4 regions of the Rahnella sp. P4_A8 genome follow, and region 3 is predicted to be linked to each of the others. Evidence: predicted binding sites of a transcription regulator. Region 3 holds the regulator's gene; each other region holds the start of a gene.
What was found. Region 3 encodes CRP, which controls carbon source genes, mostly activating them, when cyclic AMP is high. Its sites were predicted from a motif close to ATGTGANNNNNNTCACAT; they were not measured.

Region 1 (4,220 bases), on a different contig from region 3:
CCCGTACCTTTGCTAACCAGAGTATGAGTCAGGAAGAGTCGATTTTAAGCAGCGTGACCTCGACCATTCAGGATGCACAGACGTTGATCGTTCAGGCCGGTGACGGTTCTTTAAGCGATGACGACCGTTCTTCTCTGGCGACTAAACTGGACAGCCTGAAATCGCAACTGGTGAACCTGGCGAACAGCACCGACGGTAACGGCCGCTTCATCTTCGCCGGTTACAAAAGTGATACTCCGCCTTATACGCAGGACGCCACAACGGGTGCGGTAACCTATTCCGGGGGCACGACGTCTATTACTCAGCAGGTTGATACCAGTCGTACCATGACCATCAACCATACCGGTAACCAGATTTTTAATGCCTTAACCGGTGATGCGAAAGCCGAACCGGACGGTTCTCCGAGCGAATCAGATTTATTCAAAACCATCGACGGTGCGCTGACTGCGCTGAGAACGCCATCGGCGGATAACACCACGGATACGCAATACACCGATGCCATCGATAAAGCTAACCGTGGCCTGAGTAACTCACTCAACAACGTGCTTTCCGTGCGTTCAGAGTTGGGTACGCAGATGTCCGAACTGGATAATCTCGATACACTGGGCGACAACCGTGATGTATCGAACTCGACCAAACTCAGTAATCTGGTCGATACCGAATGGACCTCAGCAATTTCGACCTACACCTTGCAGCAGGTTGCGCTTCAGGCATCCTATAAGACCTACAGCGCCATGCAGGGTATGTCACTGTTCCAGATGAATTCGTAATACTCTCCGGCGCGTAAGCTTACGCGCCAGGCTCCATCTCTTCGTTATCGCTGCCTGTCTGCTTTTACGGCAGACCGGCAGATTCTTTTCTGACTGTACTTAAACCGGGTACTTTCAGCTTTGTATGTCACTTTTTCTAAGGTTTAAGTGACATACACTTTTTCCTCGTCCTGCTTCAAATTGTCTCTGCGTTGGCTGCCTTCGTTCACCCCAGTCACTTACTTATTGTAAGCTCCCGGGGATTCGCTCAGTTGCCGCCTTGATACAATCCGAACCCGTTAGAGGAATCTGTGCCCGTTATGGGTTAATGACCGAAGAGGGCGAGAAGGACGGGGAACAGGAACGGGGCGAGCAGGGAGGTGATGATGCCGCAAATCACAAGCGCCAGTGAACTGAATGCGCCTTCCTGATAATCCATTTCTGCACAGCGGGCGGTACCCAGTGCGTGTGATGCGGTACCCATCGCCAGCCCGCGTGAGGCTTTGGTGGTGATCTTCAGAACATTCAAAATCGTATGACCAAAGACCGCGCCGAGGATGCCGACGAAAATCACGCACACGGCGCTGATGGCCGGAATACCATTGATCGACTGCGCGGTGGCCATGGCAATCGGCGTGGTGACGGATTTCGGTAATACCGATGCGGCAATTTGCGGCGTTGCTCCCATCCATAATGCAATCGCGGTGCCGCTCACCATCGCCACCACGCTGCCGATAAAACAGATACTGATGATGGATTTCCAGCGGGCGCGGATCTGATGCAGTTGCTCGTACAAGGGAAACGCCAGCGCCACGACGGCGGGTTGCAGCAGATCATTGAGGATCTTGCTGCCCGCGAAATAGCGCGCGTAAGGGATATGGGTGACCAGCAACAGCGGAATGATCACCACCATCGACATCAGCAGCGGGTTGAGCAGCGGCATTTTGAGTTTAATAGCGAGCTTACGGGTGGCGAAAAACACCACCAGCGTCAGCGGCAGCGACCACAATATATCAATCATTTTTATCCTCCGCTTTATCCGTCACCGCACCGCGTTCGCCATGGATATAGTGGGAACAGTAGGCGACAACCAGCAATACAATCAGGGTACTGACCAGACACGACACCACCAGCGGCCCGAACTGCGTGCGCAGTTGCTCGTAATAATTCATGACCCCGACGCCGATAGGGACGAACAGTAACGCCATATAGCGAATCAGAACATTACAGCCCGGTTTGACCCATTTGAACGGCAGAATTTGGGTTGAAAGCAAACCAAACAGGATCAGCATGCCGATGATGCTGCCGGGAATGGTGAGCGGTAAAAGAGATGAAATCGCATTCCCGGCGAATAAACAGAGATAAATCAGAATAAACGCCCGAACATATTGGAATACCAGAGAGATTGCGGTGCTCATGGTGTATCACCCAGTTGAATAATGTATTCATCATACAATTAAGATGTGATCTGCGCCACAAAACGGAGTATGAAATTTAGGAATGAAGTGTATTCCAAAATGGCGTTTGGTAAACGGGGAAAATAGGGATTGTGGGTTGCGGGCGATTCAGAAAGCTTGCTGAATGAGAGGTTCCAGCCTGTCGCGGTGATACCTGAAACATAGCCAGCGAGCGGATCGCTGGTTGAAAAAGCGAAGGGAGATCCGGGAGGGAAAAGCACTTCTCCCTCCCGGGCGGTTTCGGCGCAGCGCGTCAAATGAGCACTGCGGGTAAGAAACCGAAATATTCCCGGTCTTAAGAAATACTAAATTTGCCAGTCTTAAAGCACCTTCTCCAGAAAAGCCTGGGTTCTGGCATGAACCGGCCGTTCCAGCACCTGTGCGGCAGCGCCGCTTTCAACCACGCGACCATCCACCATAAACACCACCTGATCCGCCACCTGGTGCGCGAAGCCGATTTCATGGGTGACGACCACCAGCGTGACGCCCGACTGCGCCAGCTTCTTAATCACATCCAGCACTTCGCCAACCAGTTCGGGATCGAGGGCGGACGTCGGTTCATCAAACAGCATGACTTTAGGATTCAGCGCCAGCGCACGGGCGATGGCGATGCGCTGCTGCTGTCCGCCGGACAAATGACGCGGCCATGCGTGCGCTTTTTCGCGCAGACCGACCGTGTCGAGCAGTTCATAGGCACGGGCGATGGCGTTTTTGCGGCTCAGCAGACCGTGAACCACCGGCGCTTCGATGATGTTATCCAGCACCGTCATGTGCGGGAATAAATTGAAATTCTGAAAAACGTAACCGACATGTGTGCGTTGTTTGAGGATGGCGCGCTCTTTCAGTTCATACAGCGTATCGCCTTTGCGGCGGTAGCCGATGTAATCGCCGTCAATCTGAATAAAACCTTCGTCGACGCGCTCAAGATGGTTAATCGTGCGCAGCAGGGTCGATTTCCCCGAGCCGGACGGGCCGAGGATCACGGTCACGGTGCCCGGTTCGATGCACAGACTCACGTTATCCAGCGCTTTGTGCGCGCCGTAGTATTTGCTCAAATTATTGATTTCGATGCGCCCGACGGTAGCAGCCTGAGGTTTGCGTGGAAACAGCTGCTCAACAGGCGCTTCCTGCGGGCGGTTAACGAATAAATCAAAGGCTTCTGACATAGTGCTTTCCCTTTATTAAGAACGGGCGACGCGCCACTGACGCAGGCGCTGCAAGGGTGTCGGCGCGACCTGACGCACGGTGCCGCGGGAGAAATAGCGTTCGACGTAATACTGCAAAACCGACAGCACGGTGGTGATCAGCAGATACCAGATGGTGGCGACCATCAGCAGCGGGATCACCTGCTGTGTGCGGTTGTAAATCACCTGCACGGTGTAAAACAGTTCCGGCATCGACAGGACGTAAACAATCGATGTGCCTTTCGCCAGGCTGATCACTTCGTTAAAACCGGTCGGCAGAATTGAACGTAACGCCTGCGGCAAAATGATGCGGAAGGTCCGGCGGTAGGCCGGTAATCCCAGCGCGGCCGCAGCTTCATGCTGGCCGTGTTCTACCCCTAAAATCCCGCCGCGAATGATCTCGGCGGTATAGGCCGACTGCACCAGCGACAGACCGAGCACGGCGACGGAAAACTGATCCAGCAAATCCACCGTCGGGGTGCTGAAAAAGGAAATCGTGGTGAACGGAATGCCGAGCGAAAGGTTGTCGTAGAGATAGGAAAAGTTGTAGAGAATGATCAGCACCAGCAACAACGGCAGGGAACGGAACAGCCAGATATACCCCCAGGCCAGTGCGTTCAGTAAATAGGATTTCGACAGGCGGGCGAGGGCCAGTGCCGTGCCGAAAATCACCCCAAAAAGGGTGCCCAGCAGCGTGAGCAACAGGGTTTTGCCAAGCCCGGACAGGATCACCGGATCAAAAAACCACTGACGAAATACGCCCCATTCCCAGCGGGAATTCGTGGCAATCGACTGGATGATGCCCAGCAGAATAAACGCCGAAAAAACCG
Region 2 (4,220 bases), on a different contig from region 3:
TCAAACGCCAGCCCTAATCCTTTGCCGCTGAGTAAGTTGCCGTCTTCCACAAAAGACTGATTGAGGTAAACGCCGTCTTTCACGTCTTTGTATAAATCGCCGGAACAGACATAGCGACGACCTTTCAGCAGCCCGTTTCCGCCCAGTACGCGCGCGGCAGCGGAGCACAGCGGGCAAATCAGTTTCCCGGCGTCGTCATGACGGCGGACAAATTCCACCACCTCTTTACTGGCCGCCAGCGCCACTGAACCTTCCGGCCCGCCGGGCATTACCACGGCATCGAATAAACGATCACCCTGCGCGGACAGCAGTTCGTTGGCCTGCATCTGAATGCCGTGATAGGTGCGCAGCGTCAGGCTTTTCTGGCAGGCTAATGTGGTGACCTGAATCTCCAGCCGCTCGAGAATATCGAGCACAATTACCGCTTCACCTTCTTCAAATCCGTCGGCCAGCAGCAGAGCGACCTGCTTTTTCGCGTTGTCCTTTACCATAATGCAAATGTCCTCTGAGGATAAAAATCAGAGGACATAATAAAATGAAACGGTGTTTTGATATTGTGACTGGTATTGCAGACCCGGTTAGAAAACCAGTTGCACTTTCGAGGCTTTGGATTTATCCAGGGCGTACTCCAGCGCTTCCACCAGGCTTTCCTGCGGGAATTCCGCCGACAGCAGCGGCATCGGATCGACCGTTTTATTCGCCAGCCATTCGACCGCCGTGTTGAATTCTTCGGTGAAGCGGAAGCTGCCGACCCAGTTAATTTCTTTGGCAATGAGCATCATCAGCGGGAATTCATTCACCACCGGTCCCATGCCGACCTGAACCAGCGTGCCGCGCGCGCGGGTCACTTCCAGACAACGGCGGATGGAAGACGGATGGCCGGAGGCATCAAAGGAGACATCGAAAAAGCCTTTCTCCGCCTGATATTCACTGAAATCACCCTGTGCGGCGTCCAGCGCTTTACCTGCACCCACCGCCAGTGCCAGCGTGCGGCAACGTTCGCTCGGGTCCGTCACCACGATTTGCGCGGCGCCTTTGGCTTTCGCCGCCAGCACGATCAGGCAACCGATCGGACCGACGCCGGAAACAAACACCGTTTTGCCATGAATATCGCCTGCCTGATTGACGGCATGAATGGCGACGGCCAGCGGCTCGGCGAACACCATCAGACGGTCACTGACCTGATTGTCGTAAGGAATGCACTGGTTGCTGTCGACGATCTTATACTGCGTAAACGCGCCATTGATGTGCGGGAAATACATCGCGCTGCCGAAGAATTTCATGGTGGTGCACTGATTTTCGTCGCCGGAAAGACAGTATTTGCAGGCTTTGCACGGCTTACTCGGGTTCAGCGCCACTTTCTGACCAGGCTGCAAACGCGGGTTATCCGATTTCTCCACCACACCCACCACTTCGTGGCCGAGTACCATCGCCTCGCGCACTTTGAAATCACCCACCGCGCCGTGTTCATAATAATGCAGATCCGAGCCGCAGATGCCGCCGCGGGTGATTTTCACCAGCGTACCTGCTCCGGTGTAGTCGAGGGTCTGGTTGATCACCGAAACGTCTTTTTTCCCGGTTACGACGCAGGATTGTGTGGCAATAGTCATGGAATTCTCGCTCTTTAAAGGGCCTGATTGCGCCCAGTAAAGAGGGTTTGCCGGTCATAAAATGTGATCGTCGTCACTTTGCGTCGTGTTACGAAAACCTGTTACCCATAACTTGAACGGACTCAACTTTTCCCGGCAGATTTATCACGATTGCGCGCCGGAATGCTGAGGATCAGATGGGTTATCACACCACCGGCCAGCCCCCAGAATGCCGAACCGACTCCCAGCAGCGTGACGCCGGAAGCGGTGATCAGAAACGTAATGATTGCCGCGTCGCGCTGACGCTCATTTTCCAGCGCGCGGTACAGGCTGCCAGCAATGGTGCCGAGCAGCGCCAGCCCGGCGATGGTGTGGATCAGCGCCTCCGGTAACGCAGTAAAGACCATGCCGATGGAACCGCCAAACACGCCCGCAATCAGATAGAAAACGCCTGCCGAGACGGCCGCCATATAGCGTTTTTTGGGATCAGGATGAATATCCTCACCCATACAAATCGCGGCGGTAATGGCGGCGATACAGATGGTAAAACCGCCGAACGGCGCTAAAACTAACGCAGTCAGCGCTGTCCAGGAAATCAGTGGCGAAACGGGCAGATGATAGCCGTGCGCTTTCAGTGTGGCGATGCCCGGCGCATTCTGTGAGGCCATGGTCACCACAAAAAACGGAATGCCAATGCCGATAATGGTGGAAAGTGTGAAATGCGGCATCACAAACGCCGGTGCGGCGAAGGTCAGCGTCTGACCGTGCAGGGCAATATCACCCTGTAATGCGGCGACGATCAGCCCGGCAACCAGCGCCATTACCACCGCATAGCGCGGCAGGGCGCGTTTTGCCAGCAGATACACCAGACACATGGTCCCTGCGAGGGCAAAATTGCTTTGCAGTGAGGTAAAGGCGTTCAGCCCGAAACGCAACAGAATACCGCCGAGCATCGCCGCTGACAGCGCCTGAGGAATGTAATGCATCAGTCTGGCGAATAAGCCGGTCACGCCACACAGCAGGATCAGCCCGGTGGCAAACACAAATACGCCAATGGCTTCGTTAAGCGAAGTGCCGGGCAGGCTGGTCACCAGCAGCGCCGCACCGGGCGTTGACCAGGCCGTCACCACCGGCGTGCGGTAATACAACGATAGCCCGATGCTGGTAACGCCCATGCCCAGCCCGAGCATACTCAGCCAGCCGCCAATCTGCGCTACGCTGGCGCCCGCCGCTTCCGCCGCCTGAAAGATAATCGCCGCGGAGCTGGTATACCCGACTAAAACCGCGACAAATCCGGCGATTACCGCCGAAAACGTTAAATTCTGCAAACTGAGACGCGAGGCCATGGGCGAAATTCCTTCTGGTTAGCGGACGCTGGCGGTATGCTGTTGTGCGTTATAGCGCACATCTGCTGCGCTCAAGATATCACTGTGCGTTATAGCGCACAATCGCGATCGGTAAAAACGATTGCCAGAGGAGTCAGGATGCAGGAACTCACCCACCATATTGGCAGCCAGCTGAAAGCCGTGCGCAGCGAACGCGGCTGGAGTCTCAGCCAGACGGCAGAACATACCGGCGTCAGCAAGGCGATGCTCGGGCAAATCGAGCGCGGCGAATCCAGCCCGACCGTCGCGACGCTGTGGAAAATCGCCAGCGGCCTGAATGTTTCGTTCTCGGAATTTCTCGAAACGCCGCCCGCGCAGTCAGCGGCGTTGCATCGCCACGGCTTACTGACTACGTTCAACAGTGACACTTCGGGCATGCGCGTGGTGCCGTTGTTTCCGTTCGATACCACGCTGCGTATGGACATGTTTGTTATCGATCTCGAGCCGGGCGGATGCAGCGAATCCACACCACACGAAGCCGGAGTGATTGAGCATGTGATTGTTATCGAAGGTGAACTGACGCTGACGGTTGACGGCGTGACGCGCGTGCTCAGCGCCGGTGAAGCTTTGCGTTTTGTTGCCGATTGTCCGCACGCTTACCGCAATGAAAGCGGTCATTCCGTGCGTTTCCACGACCTGATACATTATCCGCAGTCACGCCCGTAACGTTTTCATTTCCTGAGGAGAATGCCCGATGAGCCAGCCGCACGATGTGATGATCCGTCTGTTAACCCCCGCAGACCGCGAAGGTTGGGAAGCGTTATGGCGTGATTATCTGGATTTTTACCAGTCGGAGCTCGATCCGGCGCAATTTGATTACACTTTCCAGCGTTTATCACAGCCTGATTACGCCAGCATGTTTGGCTATGTGGCGGAGTACGAGGGAAAACTGGTCGGGCTGGTGAACTGTATCAATCACGATCATGGCTGGCACATGCAGCAGGTGGTGTATTTGCAGGATTTGTACGTTGACGACCGCGCCCGCAAACTGGGGATCGGGCAAAAACTGATTGAAGCGGTTTATGCTTACGCCGACGAAAACAATAAAGCCAACGTCTACTGGACTACCCAGACCTCAAATCATACTGCCCGCAAACTGTATGATCGTATTGGTACGCTGACCGAATTTATTAAATATTCCCGTTAAGTGGTTTACGCATATTCATTTTCGTTGTGACGTAACCGAGGCTGGCGTACAGCGCCTGCGCACCGGGATTGCTGGCAAAGACATTCAGTTCAATTGCCA
Region 3 (4,220 bases):
ATCCGCGCGCCCCTTCCCCGCTCAGTCTGGCGTGGAAAAAGGAGTACACAGGCAAGGCGCTGCATGACATTGTTTCTCTGTTCCACCAGAAAGACCCGCTGATCCAACCGTTGCTGGCGGGTTTAGAATAGTGATGCCCTCTTTGGCTTCGCGAATAAATATGGTAACAATAGGCTTAATTATGCGCAGCCTTGACGCCAGATCTTCGACCACAGAAAAGACCGCGTCTCGCCTGCCTGCATCACCTTTATGGAGAACAGCGCATTATGTCAGCCAAACATCCTGTTATTGCCGTGACCGGTTCGAGCGGTGCAGGCACCACGACCACCAGCGTGGCATTTCGTAAAATATTTCAGCAGCTTGGTTTGCGTGCGGCGGAACTGGAAGGCGACAGTTTTCATCATTTCACCCGTCCTGAAATGGATGCGGCAATACGCAAGGCGCGCGATCTGGGACGTCATATCAGCTACTTCGGGCCGGAAGCCAATGACTTTGGTTTGCTGGAAAAAAGCTTTATCGAATACGGTAAAACAGGCACTGGCCGTTCACGTAAGTATCTGCATACTTATGACGAAGCCGTTCCCTACAATCAGGTGCCGGGTACCTTTACGCCGTGGCAGGCGTTGCCGGAACCGACGGATATTTTGTTTTACGAAGGGTTACACGGTGGTGTGGTGGCGGACAAAATTGACGTTGCCGCGCAGGTCGACCTGCTGGTCGGCGTAGTGCCTATCGTCAACCTCGAATGGATCCAGAAACTGGTGCGCGATACCGGCGAGCGCGGGCATTCCCGTGAAGCGGTGATGGATTCCGTCGTGCGTTCGATGGATGACTATATCAATTACATTACCCCGCAGTTTTCCCGCACGCACATCAATTTCCAGCGGGTACCCACCATCGATACCTCGAACCCGTTTGCCGCCAAAGCCATTCCGTCACTGGATGAAAGCTTTGTGGTGATCCACTTTCAGGGGCTGGATGACATCGATTTCCCGTATCTGCTGGCCATGCTGCAAGGGTCGTTTATCTCGCACATCAAAACACTGGTGGTGCCGGGCGGCAAAATGGGGCTGGCGATGGAGCTGATCATGGCGCCGCTGGTGCAGCGCCTGATGGAAGGCAAGAAGATCGAGTAAACTTTATTCGGCTGCAATCACTTCAAAGCTGTGGGTGATTGTGGCCGCTTTCCCCAGCATCAGAGACACAGAACAGTATTTTTCGGCAGACAGGCTGACCGCACGTTCAACAATCTTATCGGTCAGATCCTTACCGGTGACGATAAAATGCAGATTGATGTGAGTGAACAGACGCGGCGCTTCTTCGCGGCGTTGTGAGGTCAGCTTCACTTCACAATCACGCACGTCATTACGACCTTTTTGCAAAATTGACACCACGTCGATTGCACTACACCCCCCTGCGGACATCAGTAACATTTCCATCGGGCTTGGGGCTTTATCACCCGCGTTTCCATCCATTGAAATCTGATGACCCGATGCAGACTCACCTAAAAATGTCAGTCCTTCAACCCATTTGACACGTGCATGCATGAACTATTCTCCCGGTGAATAAACTTGTCGAAATCTGCTCTCAGAGTACCCTTTCACCTAAAATCTGGCAACGTAACCCGATCGCCATCATGCTGAAGCGAGACAACAGAAGACAGCATCTCAAACCTGTGCTACAAACAAAGCCGAAACATACTTTCCAGTAAATTGCGGTGACGGTTTTTGCGGTTTAAGTACAGAACCCACGGTGATGACAGCAATAAACAGGCTGTTGCACTCCGACATCCGCTTGCAGCATTTCTGGAGAGTTATATGCTGAAAGGGCGCTTTGGATTTGAAGTGCCGTACAGGGAACTCTGAGCCCTGTGATTTTGGGCAGCGATAACAACAGAGGATAATAGCAAATGGTTCTCGGCAAGCCACAAACAGACCCGACTCTTGAATGGTTCCTGTCTCACTGTCATATACATAAGTATCCTTCTAAAAGTACGCTGATTCACCAGGGTGAAAAAGCCGAAACGCTTTACTACATCGTGAAAGGGTCAGTTGCTGTCCTGATTAAAGATGAAGAAGGCAAGGAAATGATACTGTCCTACCTTAACCAAGGTGACTTCATCGGTGAGCTGGGACTCTTCGAAGAAGGTCAGGAACGCAGTGCCTGGGTACGTGCTAAAACTGCCTGTGAAGTGGCTGAAATTTCATATAAAAAATTCCGCCAGCTGATTCAGGTTAACCCGGATATTCTGATGCGTCTCTCCGCGCAGATGGCCAACCGTCTGCAAGTGACGTCAGAGAAAGTCGGCAACCTTGCCTTCCTTGACGTTACCGGTCGTATCGCTCAAACCTTGCTCAATCTGGCTAAACAGCCTGATGCAATGACCCATCCGGACGGGATGCAAATCAAGATTACCCGCCAGGAAATTGGCCAAATCGTCGGTTGTTCACGTGAAACAGTCGGACGCATTCTCAAAATGCTGGAAGATCAAAGCCTGATCTCCGCACACGGTAAAACGATTGTCGTTTACGGCACACGTTAATCCCTCAAAAATTGGCGCGGCAAAACACTGTCGCGCCTTTTTTATGGGCTAAGCTTTACCCATGACGCTATGGCGAAGACTGTTTTACCATCCTGAAGTGAACTACGCGCTGCGCCAGACGCTGGTGTTGTGCTTACCTGTTGGCATTTGCTGGCTGTTTGGCAATTTGCAAATGGGCCTGCTGTTTTCCCTCTGCCCGGCCTGTTGTAACATCGCCGGTCTGGATACCCCGCATAAACGCTTTTTCAAACGCCTGCTCGTTGGCGGTTCACTCTTTGCCGTGAGCAGCCTTCTGCTGCAACTGATGCTCGAAAGCTGGCATATACCGCTGCCGCTGATCATGCTGTCGCTGGCGTTACTGCTCGGCGTCACCGGTGAAATCAGCCCGCTGCATGCGCGCCTGTTGCCCGGTGCGCTGGTGGCGACTATCTTCACGCTGAGTATGGTGGGCGTGCGCCCGATGTGGCAGGCCCCGGTGTTGTTCGCCGCTGGCACAGCCTGGTACGGATTGTTTAACTGGGCGTGGTTTCGTATTTCGGAAGAACAGCCGATGCGCGAAACGCTCAGCCAGCTCTATCTGCAACTCGCGGATTATTTCGAAGCCAAGTACAGCCTGCTGACGCAACACACCGATCCCGAAACCGCGTTACCCCCACTGCTAGCCCGCCAGCAGCAGGTTATCGACCTGATTGCCCTGCTTTATCAGCAATTACACATGTTGCCCCAGCACGGACATCATCATCACCATAAGCGGCTGTTTCAGCGTTTTCAGGTGGCGCTCGATTTGCAGGAGCACATTACAGTGAGCCTGCATCAGCCGGAAGAAGTGCAGAAACTGGTGGAGGAAAGCCATGCCGAAGCGGTTATCCGCCGAAATGCACAGGTGATTTCCACCCGTCTTCGGGTGATTGCCGACGATATTCTTTATCACCGTTTATCCGGGCGCTTTACGATGGCCAATGAGCTGACCGCGCTGGAGAAAATCGCCGCGCGCAACCCGGACAATCCGGTAGGTCAGTTTTGTTATTACCATTTCAGCCGCATTGCCCGTCTGTTACGCACACAGCGGCCGTTGTACAAACGTGACCTGATGAACACCCAGCCGCGTTTGCCCTTCTGGCCCGCGCTGAAAAGCTATCTTTCCTTCAAATCCGTGGCACTGCGTAATGCCGCACGTTTGGGCATTATTCTGGCGATTGGCAGCAGTCTGGGTCTGTTCTTCAATTTGCCCAAACCCTACTGGATCTTGCTGACTATCATGTTGGTCAGCCAGAACGGTTATAACGCCACGCGGGTGAGGATCCAGCACCGTGCACTCGGTACGCTGGCCGGATTGCTGATTGCCTCAGGCTTGCTCAAACTGGAACTGCCGGAAGGCACCACGCTGCTGTGCATGTTGCTGATCACCCTGTTGTCCTATACCGTTCTGCGCAAAAACTACGGACTGGCGATGGTCGGCATGACGGTGACTGCAGTGTATACCCTGCAATTGCTGGCGATGAACGGCGTGCATTTTCTGGTACCACGACTGGTCGATACCCTGATCGGCTGCGCGCTGGCCTTTGGTGGCACTATCTGGTTGTGGCCGCAATGGCAAAGCGGTTTGCTGCGCCAGAATGCACACCAGGCGCTGGAAATCTATCAGGACGCTATCCGCCTGCTGCTCGAGGAAAGCCCC
Region 4 (4,220 bases), on a different contig from region 3:
TGGATCCGCTGATGGGGTTGCTGGCGGGGTCGATTACCCTTTCAGGTGGCCACGGCACCGGCGCGGCATGGAGCAAGCTGTTTATCGAGCGTTATGGCTTTGAAAATGCGACGGAAGTCGCGATGGCTTGCGCAACTTTTGGTCTGGTGCTCGGCGGTATTATTGGGGGGCCGGTAGCGCGCTATCTGGTCAGCCATTCTTCCACCCCCAACGGAAACCCCGAGGATATGGTCGATCCGAGCGCATTTGAGAAACCGTCGATTGGCAGGATGATCACGCCACTGGTGATGGTTGAAACCATTGCCCTGATCGCGATTTGCCTGATGGCAGGGACATATGCCGCCAGTCTGTTGCAAGGCTCGGCATTTGAAATCCCAACCTTTGTCTGCGTGCTCTTCGTTGGTGTGATCCTGAGTAATATGCTGGCATGGCTCGGTTTTTATCGTGTCTTCGACCGTGCGGTATCCGTGCTGGGTAACGTCAGTTTGTCACTGTTCCTTGCCATGGCATTGATGAGCCTTAAGTTGTGGGAGATGGCGGCACTTGCCTTGCCGATGATGGCAATTCTTATCGTTCAAGCCCTCGCGATGGCGCTTTACGCGATTTTCGTGACTTATCGCGTGATGGGGAAAAACTACGATGCGGCGGTGTTGGCGGCAGGACACTGTGGTTTCGGGCTGGGTGCCACCCCGACGGCCATTGCCAATATGCAGGCGATCACCAACCAGTTTGGTCCTTCGCATCTGGCGTTTCTGGTGGTGCCGATGGTGGGCGCATTCTTCATCGATATCGCCAATGCGATTGTGATTAAACTCTATCTGATGCTGCCTGTATTCCCGGCTATCAGCTAAAAAAACAGGCACAGAAACATCGCTTCTGTGCCTGACGATTCCTTCCCGTCGGGTTTATTGTGCCGCGTCCGCCTTCTCAGTGAACACCTGTTCGGCCTCAGCGGCTTTTTCCTGCGTCAGTAACTGCTTCTCGTAGACTTTGAAGAATGGATAATAAATTACCATCGACAGTGCCATCAGCAGGATAACCAGAACCGACACTTTGAAATCCCAGCCCATCGCCCAGGCCGCCCCGATCGGTGCCGGCGATGTCCAGGGGACCAGTGAAATCATATGCGGGAGCAGATCCGTCGATACGGCCAGATAGGCGATAACGGCATTGACCATCGGTGCCAGCAGGAAGGGGATGAAAAATACCGGATTCATGACGATAGGTGTGCCAAAAATCACCGGCTCATTGATATTGAAACAGCTTGGCACCAGACTGAGTTTCCCCATGGTGCGCAGATGCGCTGACTTACTGCGACAAAACAGCAGGACCAGTCCCATTGTCGCGCCGGACCCGCCAATCACGATCAGGAAATTCCAGAATGCCTCGGTCATGATGTGCGTCATGGGTAAACCGGCAGCGAGATCTGTCTGATTCAGCCCGAGATTGGTTAACCAAAAAGCCTGCAACATGCCAGATACAATGGCCGAGCCATGAATGCCGGCGAACCACAACAGGTGGCAAATCAGCACGGCGAGAAGTACAGCAGGCAGCGAGTCTGCGGCAGAAATCAGGGGTTCGAACAGCGCCATAATCGCCTGTGGCAGCAACATATCAAACCCTGACTGGACCAGTAAGCTCAGTGGGAAAAGTGTAATCACCACGGCCACAATCGGGATCAGCAAATCAAACGAATGCTTAATGTTTGAAGGTACCTGTTCGGGTAAACGGATACCGATATTGTATTTTTTCAATAACCGCGTCAGTTCGGTGACATAAATCGCCACCAGAATAGCCGTAAAGATCCCCACGCCGCCCAGCGCCGCCGTCGACATCTTTTCATCAATCTGCGGTGCTGCGACCAGCAGGAAAGACATCAGCGCCAGCATTGCGGTCATGAACGGGTCTAGCTTGTAACTTCTTGCCAGATTGTAGGCAATCGATGCCGAGATGTAGATGGACATAATGCCCATCGTCATATTGAACGGCGTCAGGATCTGCACTTCATATTTTGCCGAGAGCGCCAGCCAGCTTCTGGCGAAGCCCCATGAAGATTCGGGCGAAAATGGCGGGTGAACAAAAACCAGTAAAAACGAACCAACAATCATAAAGGGCATTGCTGAGATGAAGCCATCACGCACTGCCATGACATGTCGCTGTGAGGATAATCGTGCGGCGAAGGGGCTGATTTTCTGTTCTATAAAAGTGAAGAGGGATTGGCTGATACTCATGATGATTTGGCCTTATGTTGAGGACATCAGACAGGGTTGCCTTAATTATCATCAGTGTAGTGACGGAAGGTGAAACCGGTTACCGGCTTTTCCCCACTCTGTGAAGGTTATCAAATAACCAGTGCGGAGAGTGGTTTTGGGGGCGCAATAGGGAAAAGAGAAGAGAATATGTTGGAAACAAAACATCATTTTTAATAATGATTTGATGAAGTGAATGAGCGAAAAGAGAGATCAGGCGTTGGTGTAACGGACTCTTTCTGGCAGCCAGCGCTCAATCAGGGCTTTGGCATGATCAGGGAATTGTTGCTGCAGATAACGCGCAATGCGCTGTACATCCGGGATCATCGCCTGATCACGTAATAAATCAGCGACTTTAAATTCAGCGCTGCCGGTCTGACGCGTGCCCAGTAGTTCACCCGGCCCGCGGATTTCCAAATCCTGCTGTGCGATAACGAAGCCATCGTTGCTGTCGCGTAAAACCTGCAAACGTTTCTGCGCTGTTTTGCTGAGCGGCGTTTTGTAGAGCAGTACACAGTGAGAAGCAACGGCACCACGTCCAACGCGCCCACGTAACTGGTGCAACTGCGCCAGCCCTAAACGCTCCGGGTTTTCGATAATCATCAGGCTGGCATTCGGTACGTCAACGCCGACTTCAATGACAGTCGTTGCCACCAGAAGCTGCACTTCACCCTGTTTGAATGCCTGCATAACGGCCTGCTTTTCCTGGGCTTTCATACGACCGTGAACCAGTCCAATATTCAGCGCCGGGAGTGCCTCCTTCAGGCCTTCCCATGTGGCTTCAGCGGCCTGCGCTTCCAGCATTTCCGATTCTTCAATCAGCGTACACACCCAATAAGCCTGACGATTTTCCTGCTCGCAGGCACTTTTGACACGGCTGATAATGTCACTGCGGCGGGTGTCCGGAATGGCGACAGTAGTCACCGGCGTGCGGCCTGGCGGGAGTTCGTCGATCACAGAGGTATCAAGATCAGCGTAAGCCGTCATTGCCAGTGTGCGTGGGATCGGCGTGGCGGTCATGATCAACTGATGTGGATGGAAGCCCTGTTGCAGACCTTTTTCCCACAACGCCAGACGCTGATGCACACCGAAACGGTGCTGTTCATCGATAATGACCAGCGACAGTGACGAGAACAAAACCTGTTCCTGGAAGATAGCGTGCGTTCCCACCACCATCGACACCTGTCCGCTGGCGATAGCATCCTGCTGTGCCTGCCGGGCTTTACCCTTTTGTTTGCCCGCCAGCCAGCCGACCTGAATACCCAGTGGCTCAAACCACTGACGGAAATTATTGGCATGCTGTTCGGCCAGCAATTCTGTCGGCGCCATTAATCCGACCTGTTGGCCCTGAGCAATAGCGCAAAGTGCGGCGAGGGCGGCTACCAGCGTTTTACCTGATCCCACGTCGCCCTGCACCAGACGCATCATGGGATAACTTTTTGCCAGGTCCTGTTCAATTTCTGCCACAACCCGTGCTTGCGCACCGGTCGGGCTGAAAGGAAGCGACGCGAGGAACTGATTTTTCAGGCGGTCGTCATGATGCAACGGCAGAGCTTTATAACTCTGCGTACCGGCGCGGACAGCCAGCATACTGAGATTATGTGCCAGAAGTTCTTCCATAATCAGGCGGCGTTGAGCCGGATGATGACCTTTTTCAAGGTCTGCAAGCTGGATATCTGGCGGCGGGCGGTGCAGCAAATGCAGCGCCTGAGGAAGCGGGATCAGCGAACGACTCAGTTCCTCTGGCAACAGTTCGGCGACAGGTACGGTGTCGAGCAGTTCAAGTGCCTGATCCGTCAGTTTACGCAAGGTCGCCTGGCGGATACCTTCCGTTGTCGGATAAACCGGCGTCAGTGATTCCTGCAGAACGACTTCGCTGTTTTCACCCTGAATGCGGTATTCCGGATGAATGATTTCAGCACCGATCGTGCCGCGTTTGATTTCACCATAAGCGGTAACACGGCGACCTGT

Region 1: the regulator CRP is predicted to act here: its motif matches at 2,211-2,228, upstream of AC1DUO_RS10065 (CidA/LrgA family protein).
Region 2: the regulator CRP is predicted to act here: its motif matches at 1,672-1,689, upstream of idnD (L-idonate 5-dehydrogenase).
Region 4: the regulator CRP is predicted to act here: its motif matches at 2,330-2,347, upstream of AC1DUO_RS16085 (PTS sugar transporter subunit IIC).

What each region holds. Positions count from the first base shown of each region.
Region 1 is NZ_JBFUHK010000014.1:38,247-42,466, forward strand. Features, by position in the region: gene flgL (flagellar hook-associated protein FlgL) at 1-770, shown strand, start outside; gene AC1DUO_RS10060 (CidB/LrgB family autolysis modulator) at 1,075-1,770, opposite strand; gene AC1DUO_RS10065 (CidA/LrgA family protein) at 1,763-2,167, opposite strand; gene AC1DUO_RS10070 (amino acid ABC transporter ATP-binding protein) at 2,527-3,372, opposite strand; gene AC1DUO_RS10075 (amino acid ABC transporter permease) at 3,388-4,220, opposite strand, start outside.
Region 2 is NZ_JBFUHK010000006.1:78,893-83,112, reverse strand. Features, by position in the region: gene AC1DUO_RS05275 (DJ-1/PfpI family protein) at 1-491, opposite strand, end outside; gene idnD (L-idonate 5-dehydrogenase) at 579-1,610, opposite strand; gene AC1DUO_RS05265 (benzoate/H(+) symporter BenE family transporter) at 1,733-2,935, opposite strand; gene AC1DUO_RS05260 (helix-turn-helix domain-containing protein) at 3,074-3,640, shown strand; gene AC1DUO_RS05255 (GNAT family N-acetyltransferase) at 3,669-4,121, shown strand; gene AC1DUO_RS05250 (GNAT family N-acetyltransferase) at 4,105-4,220, opposite strand, start outside.
Region 3 is NZ_JBFUHK010000005.1:31,626-35,845, forward strand. Features, by position in the region: gene allS (HTH-type transcriptional activator AllS) at 1-131, shown strand, start outside; gene AC1DUO_RS04305 (phosphoribulokinase) at 267-1,136, shown strand; gene AC1DUO_RS04310 (OsmC family protein) at 1,140-1,547, opposite strand; gene crp (cAMP-activated global transcriptional regulator CRP) at 1,910-2,542, shown strand; gene AC1DUO_RS04320 (YccS/YhfK family putative transporter) at 2,604-4,220, shown strand, end outside.
Region 4 is NZ_JBFUHK010000033.1:23,535-27,754, reverse strand. Features, by position in the region: gene gltS (sodium/glutamate symporter) at 1-851, shown strand, start outside; gene AC1DUO_RS16085 (PTS sugar transporter subunit IIC) at 906-2,231, opposite strand; gene recG (ATP-dependent DNA helicase RecG) at 2,463-4,220, opposite strand, start outside.